Regions from separate parts of the Rhizobium zaerense genome, predicted to be linked through region 2. Evidence: riboswitches for the same ligand, from Rfam matches in the RefSeq annotation. Region 2 holds a riboswitch; the other holds the start of a gene.
The links. A riboswitch is a leader RNA that binds a small molecule or an ion and turns the genes downstream of it on or off. The one in region 2 is predicted to bind S-adenosylmethionine.
Positions count from the first base shown of each region.

Region 1: another riboswitch for S-adenosylmethionine. It lies ahead of metA (homoserine O-acetyltransferase MetA); the one in region 2 lies ahead of ACS4RR_RS24100 (O-succinylhomoserine sulfhydrylase).

Region 1 is NZ_CM132690.1:666,548-670,961, forward strand. It holds gene ACS4RR_RS03225 (hypothetical protein) at 1-91, shown strand, start outside; gene ACS4RR_RS03230 (ABC transporter ATP-binding protein/permease) at 211-2,103, opposite strand; SAM riboswitch at 2,218-2,295, shown strand; gene metA (homoserine O-acetyltransferase MetA) at 2,343-3,266, shown strand; gene ACS4RR_RS03240 (aldose epimerase family protein) at 3,493-4,414, shown strand, end outside.
Region 2 is NZ_CM132690.1:4,875,601-4,880,014, forward strand. It holds gene ACS4RR_RS24085 (DUF995 domain-containing protein) at 1-165, shown strand, start outside; tRNA gene ACS4RR_RS24090 (tRNA-Gly) at 296-369, opposite strand; gene ACS4RR_RS24095 (2'-deoxycytidine 5'-triphosphate deaminase) at 429-1,523, opposite strand; SAM riboswitch at 1,597-1,675, shown strand; gene ACS4RR_RS24100 (O-succinylhomoserine sulfhydrylase) at 1,718-2,902, shown strand; gene apaG (Co2+/Mg2+ efflux facilitator ApaG/CorD) at 3,137-3,529, shown strand; gene ACS4RR_RS24110 (Hsp33 family molecular chaperone) at 3,780-4,414, opposite strand, start outside.

The sequences.
Region 1 (4,414 bases), 730 kb from region 2:
CGTTGTCGTCACTGGCGAGAAGGCGGCGGACGGCAGCATCTCCGCCAGCCGGATCGCCGTCGGCCTCAACGGCGTCATGCCGCCGATGTGACGGATGCGCAGCGCATCTTTGTTTTACGCATCGCCGTTAGACCGAATCGCTAGATTCCCTGGTGCCGCACGTCTTTTCAGACGGGCAAAGGGCGCTGCAGCGCCGGTAGCAGCGGCGTTTTACAGCGCCGGCGCGGGGACGGCGGCTGTGCCGGCACTGGCGCTGGCGCCGGCTTGGACGACAGGCGGCGATTCCTCGGATTTTGACGGCAGCGCCTGCAGATGCAGCACGCGCGGCTTCAGTGCCTCGAGATAAGCCTCGGAGCGGCCGATATAGATCATGCTGCTTTCAGGCATGGAGGTGAGCAGTTTGGCCATTGTTTCCTGCCATTCCGGCTCCATGCCTTCCAGGACTTCCTCGAAGATGATCCAGCGGGGGCGCACGAGCAGCAGGCGCGCAAAGCCAATCGCCTTCTGTTCGTCGCTGTCGAGCAGCTTGTCCCAGCGGGCACGGGTATCGAGCCTTGCGACCAGCGAATGCAGGCCGGCCTTTTCGAGGGCCGCCTCGATGGCCGCGTTCTCGTATTTCTCCGGGCTTTCGGGAAAGGCCAACGCCTCGCGCAGCGAACCGCCGGGAACGTAGGCAACCTGCGGAACGAACACCATATCGTCGATCGGCGGCAGGCCCATCGTGCCGCTGCCGCACGGCCAGAGGCCGGCCATGGCCTGGAACAGCAGCTTGCGGTTGACGCTGTGATCGCCGTTGATCATGATCTTGTCGCCGGCCTTGATCACGACATCGGTTTCAAGCAGGCGGAAACCGCCGCATTCATCGATGTCTTCGCCGATCTTCGCGACGATCACCACATCCTTCAGCGTCAGCGTGCCGGGCGCGGCATTTTCATAGGCAATGCTGTTCTTCAGGTTGAAGTCCTCTTCCATCTCGACCAGCGCCTGGCGGAAATCGGTGACGCGCATCAGCGTGGCACGCCATTCGGCGATCGGGCCGAAATTGGCAACGTACCAGCGCAGCGCCGTGTTGACCTGATTGAAGGCGCCGACGGACATCATCAGCTGGCCGAGGGTGAGGCCGCCGGAGAAATAGGCGGGGGCGGCAACGATGATCGGGATGACGATCACCAGCCAGCCGTAGCCGGCCGAAACCCAGGTAAGATTGGTATTGGCCATGGCGAGCCGCTTGACGACCCTCAGCACCGAGCTGATATCGGTGTTGATGCGCCGGCGCTCGTTTTCCTCGCCGCGGGCAACGGTGATTGCCGGCATGTTTTCGTTGGCGTGCATCAGCGTGAAGCGAAGCTCGGCCTCTTTCGAAAAACGATCGGCATTGAGCTTCACCAGCTTGCGGCCGACGACCTGGCTGAGCACCGAGGCGGAAGCGGCATAGAAAATCGCCGCCCAGACCATGTAGCCCGGAATGGAGAAGCTGTGGCCGCTGATGCGGAAGATGAAGCCGCTCGAAAGCTCCCAGAGCACGCCGATGAAGCTCACCAGGAGAATGGTCGACTGCAGCAGGCCGAGAACCAGCCCTGTCGTGCTTTCGGCGAGGTTGCGGGAATCCTCATGCAGACGCTGGTCCGGATTGACGCCGATCAGGCCGCTGGAAGCGAGCCGCAGCGCCCGCTTGCGCTTCAGCCACTGGTCGACGAGATCGCGCGACAAGCCTTCGCGCATATAGAGCGCCGTCATCTGGTTCAGCCAGGCCTGCAGCACGTTGAGCAGCAGCAGTGTGCCGGCGATCATCGCGAAGATTTCGAGCTGGTGGAAGAATTCGCCGAGGTCGCGGCGCTCCAGCGAATCATAGAAGGGAGCATTCCACTCGTTCAAAATCACCTGGCCATAGGATGTCGCCAGTATGACGAGGATCAGCACCGTCGCCAGAAACAGCACCTTGCCACGCACTTCCGAATTCCAGAATGCTGAGAACATGACGCCGAGGCGATATGTCAGGCTGAGATCATACCCTACCCTATCCTGCCTTCGGATGCCCGGCCCCCTCTCGATTTTATCTGCCATTACGCTTTTCCACACCGCCCATGCTCCCATTAATAACATGGTGGCGTTACCGGTCTATCAACAGATTCTATCAGTCATTAAAGTGTGATGATGCTTGCATGAGTCTCTCCTGCATGCATTCGCCAGTTGATTCGCAATTCGACTGGGTCTAATTAAGGCCTCCGTGGTGATTTGGCCGGCCGGCTTGCAGCCACGTTAAAAAAGTCGCTAAAGGGCCGCGTGCGGACCGGTAGCGATTTTTGTCGCCGCCGGTTTTTGTTTTTGATCGAGTGACCGCAATGCCCATCAAGATCCCCGATACGCTGCCCGCCTTCGAAACCCTGGTTCAGGAGGGCGTGCGGGTGATGACCGAGACGTTGGCGATCCGTCAGGATATTCGGCCGTTGCAGATCGGGCTGCTCAACCTCATGCCGAACAAGATCAAGACCGAGCTGCAGATGGCCCGCCTGGTCGGCGCCTCGCCGCTGCAGGTGGAGCTGTCGCTCATCCGCATCGGCGGCCACAAGGCGAAGAATACGTCCGAGGACCATCTGCTTGCCTTCTACCAGACCTGGGAGGAGGTAAAGCACCGCAAGTTCGACGGCTTCATCATCACCGGGGCGCCGATCGAGCTTTTGCCGTATGAGGACGTCACCTATTGGGCGGAGATGCAGGAGATTCTCGACTGGACGGAAACGAATGTCCATTCGACGATGAACGTCTGCTGGGGCGCGATGGCGGCGATCTATCATTTTCACGGCGTTCCGAAATACGAGCTGAAAGAGAAGGCCTTCGGCGTCTACCGCCATCGGAACCTGAAACCTTCCTCGATCTATCTCAACGGCTTTTCCGACAATTTCGAAGTGCCGGTGTCGCGCTGGACCGAAGTGCGCCGCGCCGATATCGAAAAATCCGAAAGTCTGGAGATCCTGATGGAATCAGCCGAGATGGGCGTGTGCCTCGTGCACGAGAAGCGGGGCCGGCGGCTCTACATGTTCAACCATGTCGAATATGATTCCACCTCGCTTTCCGACGAATATTTCCGCGACGTCAACGCCGGCGTGCCGATCAAGATGCCACACAATTACTTCCCCCATAACGATCCGGCGCTTGCGCCGCAGAACCGCTGGCGCAGCCATGCGCATCTCCTGTTCGGCAACTGGATCAACGAAATCTATCAGACGACGCCCTTTGATGTGGAAGAGATCGGCACGGATCTCTGACCGTTGCCGATCGCGCCGCGAGCCGATGCCACTGCCTCGATGCTGCGGCTTTTCTTTCCGATCCATCGGTTGCGGATCGAAGCAAATGCGGGCAGGTTCCTGTCCTGAAGCCTACAGAACCGCGCGTCTTCGTTGGACGTGCAATGCACATGTTGAATCGCTGCAAATTCCTCAAATCGGTTCCGAATTGAGGAATTTGCAGCAGAGATAGAATGGACGGTCGATCATGTCGGATAAGTTGGAGCGGGACGTTTTCGGGCGAACGAAGGCGGGCGAGACCGTCTATCGGGTCGAGATCAAAGGCGGCGGGCTGACGGCCAAGATTATCAGCTGGGGTGCGGTCATCCAGGATCTGCGCCTCGAGGGACATGACGCGCCGCTGCAGCTCGGCTTCGACGATTTCGACAGCTACCCGCTCTATTCGTCCTACTTCGGCGCAACGCCAGGCCGCTGCGCCAACCGCGTCGGCGGCGGCAGGTTCACGCTTGACGGCAAGGACTATCACCTCGAGCCGAATGAAAACGGCGTCACGCATCTGCATGGCGGCAGCGACAATATCGCCAAACGCAACTGGACGATCGTCGAGCATGACGTCGACCGCGTGGTGCTGAAGATCGTCGATCCGGATGGCCGCGCCGGCTATCCCGGCAATTGCACCATCCAGGCGACTTTCTGGGTGCATGGCAACGGTGAACTGTCGATCATCTACGAATCGACCAGCGACCAGCCGACGCTCGCCAATGTCTGCCAGCACGCCTATTTCAACCTCGACGGCCGCGAAGATGCGCTTGGCCATGACATCATGATAGCCGCCGATCATTATCTGCCGACCGATGAAAAGCAGGTGCCGACCGGTGAGATCCGTCCCGTCGAGGGCACGGAATTCGATTTCCGCGAGATGGCGCCGATGAAGCGTTTCGTCGGCAGTGAACAAGCGTTTTACGACCATAATTTCTGCCTGTCGGGCGAGCGTACCGCCAAGCGGAGCGTCGCGCTTGCCCGCAGCCTTTATTCCGGTGTGTCGCTGGAAGTGCGCAGCACGGAGCCAGGCGTGCAGTTCTATGCCGGCTTCAAGCTCGATGTCGCGGCTCCCGGCATCGGCGGGCGCAAATACGGCCCGTTCGCCGGCTTCTGCCTGGAGACGCAGG
Region 2 (4,414 bases):
AAGAAGGGCGGCCTGATCTATCAGAAACGCGAACCGGACGGTCAATGGTACGTTTTCAAGAGCGCACCGGCACAAGCCACCGACGAATTCGCAAAGCTTCGCCATGGCGACTACGTGAGTTCTCAATTTGGGGGAATTGAGATGAGCGTCAGTAAGACCAGATAAAGGCGAAGTTAGGGGTTGCGCGCGGCCGAGGCGCCATCTGTTTCCTTGTAGGCGCCGATGCCTGCGCGCAACCCTTTTCATAAAAGATCGCGAAGTGCCTTGAAAAGGCGGCGAACGGGCTGAGGGTAAATGGAGCGGGTGAAGGGAATCGAACCCTCGTATTCAGCTTGGGAAGCTGCTGCTCTACCATTGAGCTACACCCGCGATGAAGCGAGATTTCCAACAGATAGGGGCCGCTGTCAAGTCGCGCCTGACGCAACGCTTCAGATGCGGAAGTGCTTCGAGAGTTTGAGGCCCTGGGCCTGGTAGTTGGAGCCGAGGCCGGAGCCGTAGAGGCTTGCGGGCTTTTCCTGCATGTGTTCGTAGACGAGGCGGCCGACGATCTGGCCGTCTTCGAGGATGAAGGGCACTTCGTGGCTGCGGACTTCGAGCACGGCGCGGCTGCCGCGTCCGCCGGCAGGCGCGTGGCCGAAGCCCGGATCGAAGAAGCCGGCATAATGGACGCGGAATTCGCCGACCAGCGGATCGAACGGAGTCATCTCGGCGGCATAATCCGGCGGCACGTGCACGGCCTCGCGCGAGACGAGGATATAGAACTCGTCGGGATCGAGGATCAGCTCGTTGCGGCCGCGGCTGTGGAGCGGTTCCCAGAAATCGAAGAGGTCGTGCTCGGCCTTCTTGTCGACATCGACGACGGCGGTGTGATGTTTGCCGCGATAGCCGATCAGGCCGTCCTTGTCCCCGGCGAGGTCGATCGACAGGGCGATGCCGCCGCCTGATACGTTGGGCAGCTTGCTGGCCACCAGCGTCTCGCTTTCATGCAGCTTCAACAGTTCGGGCTCGCCGAGCAGGGCCTGACCGACGCGGAAACGGATCTGCGACAGGCGCGAGCCGCGGCGCACGACGATCGGGAAGGTGCGCGGGCTGATTTCGAGATAGAGCGGGCCGGAATAGCCTGCCGGGATCTTGTCGAATTCCTGGGCGTAATCGGTGATGACGCGGGTGAAGATATCGAGGCGCCCGGTCGAGCTCTTCGGATTGGCCGAGGCCGACATGTCGGCCGGCAGGGCCAGGCTCTCCATCAGCGGCACGATATAGACGCAGCCGGTTTCGAGCACCGCCCCCTCGGAGAGGTCGATCACATGCAGGCTCAGCCGGTCGAGCTTGTCGGCAACCAGGTGCGAGGGGCCGGGCATGAAGCTGGCGCGCACGCGAAAAGCCTTGGCGCCCAAGCGCAGGTCGAGGCTTGCCGGCTGGATCTGGTCGCGGTCCAGCTCCCGTTCGGAGATCAGACGCCCCGTTTCGAACAGCGCGGAGATCGCGCGATCCGCCAGAATTCCCGTTTCGCGAGCCATCATGCCTCATCCATCATTTGCCGCCGACAAAACCAAACTCGGGGAATTGACGCAAGCAGCTAACAGCAGTATTGCAGAATTATCCCGTGGTGATTTGGCCGGTCGGCTTGCAGCCACGTTAAACAAGTGGCTAAAAAGACCGGGTTGAAACCGGTCTGCTTTTGCGACCGGTTTTTTTGTTATGTGAAGGTGATGGCATGAGCAAGACCTGGCGCCCGGCAACCCAACTCGTCCACGGTGGCACGCTGCGTTCGCAATATGGCGAGACGTCCGAGGCAATCTATCTCACCCAAGGCTTCGTTTACGAGACATCGGAGGCGGCCGAAGCCCGCTTCAAAGGCGAGACGGAGGGCTTCATCTACGCCCGCTACGGCAGCCCGACCAACGACATGTTCGAAAAGCGCATGTGCATGCTCGAAGGCGCCGAAGACGCCCGCGCCACGGCTTCCGGCATGGCTGCCGTCACCGCGGCGATCCTCTGCCAGCTGAAGGCGGGCGATCATATCGTCGCCGCGCGCGCCCTGTTCGGCTCCTGCCGCTGGGTCGTCGAGACGCTGGCGCCGAAATACGGCATCGACTGCACGCTGATCGACGGCCGGGATCTGGCGAACTGGGAAAAGGCGATCACGGCGAAGACCAAGGTGTTCTTCCTGGAAAGCCCGACCAATCCGACGCTCGAAGTGATCGATATCGCAGGCGTCGCCAAGCTCGCCAACCAGATCGGCGCTAAGGTCGTCGTCGACAACGTCTTTGCGACGCCGCTGTTCCAGAAGCCGTTGGAGCTCGGCGCCCATATCGTCGTCTATTCCGCCACCAAGCATATTGACGGGCAGGGCCGCTGCCTCGGCGGCGTCGTGCTTTCCGACAAGGAATGGATCGACGAGAACCTGCACGACTATTTCCGCCATACCGGCCCGGCGATGTCGCCTTTCAATGCCTGGACGCTGTTGAAGGGCATCGAGACGCTGCCGCTGCGCGTGCGCCAGCAGACCGAGAATGCGGCGAAGATCGCCGATTTCCTGGCCGAGCAAGGCAAGATCGCCAAGGTGATCTATCCCGGCCGCAAGGACCACCCGCAGGCCGATATCATCGCCAAGCAGATGACCGGCGGTTCGACGCTGGTCGCCTTCGAGCTGAAGGGCGGCAAGGATGCGGCCTTTGCGCTGCAGAACGCGCTCGAGATCGTCAAGATCTCCAACAATCTCGGCGACAGCAAGAGCCTGATCACCCATCCGGCGACGACGACGCACAAGAACCTGACGGATGAGGCGCGCGCCGAACTCGGCATTTCTCCGGGCACGGTCCGGCTTTCGGCCGGAATCGAGGATACCGACGACCTGATCGAGGATTTCGCGCGGGCGCTTGCCAAGGTTTCGGCCTGATCGACAATGGCGGCCGGACCCCACCCGGGTTCGGCCGGATCTCACCAAGGTGAGGCCGGGGGGAACAAGTTTGCCCGCCGGGGCGTTCCGAAACGGAATTAACACTGACAATTAGGCTTAACGATCGAAAACCTTTCGGATCACAGCCGTTTCAGCAATGATAATTGTTCCGTTTCTTGACGGACAGGGCCTCTTATAAGATACGGGTAACATATCTTGACTAAGGTGCAAGGCATGTATCGCGCCCTCACAAGAGAGATCGAAGTCGTCGTCGAGCCGTTCTATCTGGAGGAGCAATCCGATCCGGAAGACGATCGCTATGTCTGGGGTTACCGGATCGTCATCAGCAACAATTCCAACATAGCCGTTCGGCTGGTCAATCGTTACTGGAACATCACCGACCAGAACGGCCAGGTGGACGAGGTGACCGGTCCCGGCGTTGTCGGCGAACAGCCGCGGCTCGGCCCCGGCGACACCTACGAATATTCTTCCGGCTGCCCGCTCGATACGCCCTCAGGGCTGATGTTCGGCCATTACCAGATGGAAACGGACGAAGGAGAGATGTTCGATGTCGACATCCCCGCCTTTTCGCTGGATTCCCCGGGTCTGCTGCGGGTGCTTAACTGAGGCGCAACAATTGAGAGGTCATTTTCCGTCAGCGCCACGTTTCTGAGACGTCTTCGACGCCCGGCTTCTGGGAGATTGCTGAGACCTGCCCCTCATCCGCCTGCCGGCACCTTCTCCCCGCTCTTGCGGGGCGAAGGGGACGTGTCGCGACCTCTCCGTTTCCCACCAACCTTTCGTATGGCACGTCCCCTCGCCCCGTTTTTACGGGGAGAGGGTTAGGGTGAGGGGCAGCCATTCGCGCGAACCAAGCCTATTCGGCCGGCTGAAGCTCGGCCGGCTCGAAGCGGTAGGTGGTCGAGCAGAATTCGCAGGTGACGGCGATTTCGCCGTTTTCCTGGCTGGCTTCGATCTCCTCGGCCGAAAAGCCCTTCAGCACGCCCTTGATCTTGTCGCGCGAGCAGCTGCAGCGGTCGAAGACGGCGCGCGGTTCGTAGACGCGGACGCCACGCTCGTGGAACAGGCGAAACAGCAGCCGCTCGGTACCGACAAGCGGATCGGTGAGTTCATCGGCATCGATGGTCTCGACCAGCGAACGTGCTTCGAGCCAGGCGTCGTCCTCGCCGTGCGGGCGGCTGCCGGTGTCGCCGTCGCCGCCGTGGAGATCCGGCTGGCGCATGCGCTCCGGCGCTTCCGGCAGGAATTGGGCGACGAGGCCGCCTGCCCGCCAGCGATGGCGCGGCTTGCCGGCATCGTCACGATCGAAGAGCTCGGCCGCGGCAAGGCGGACGCGCGTCGGGATCTGCTCCGACTGGCGGAAATAGACGCCGGCAATTTCTTCCAGCGTCGTGCCGTCGAGCGGAACGATGCCCTGGTAGGGCTGGCTGAACTTGCCCTGGTCGATGGTAAAGGCGAGCACGCCCCTGCCGAGCAATTGCTCCGGCTCGG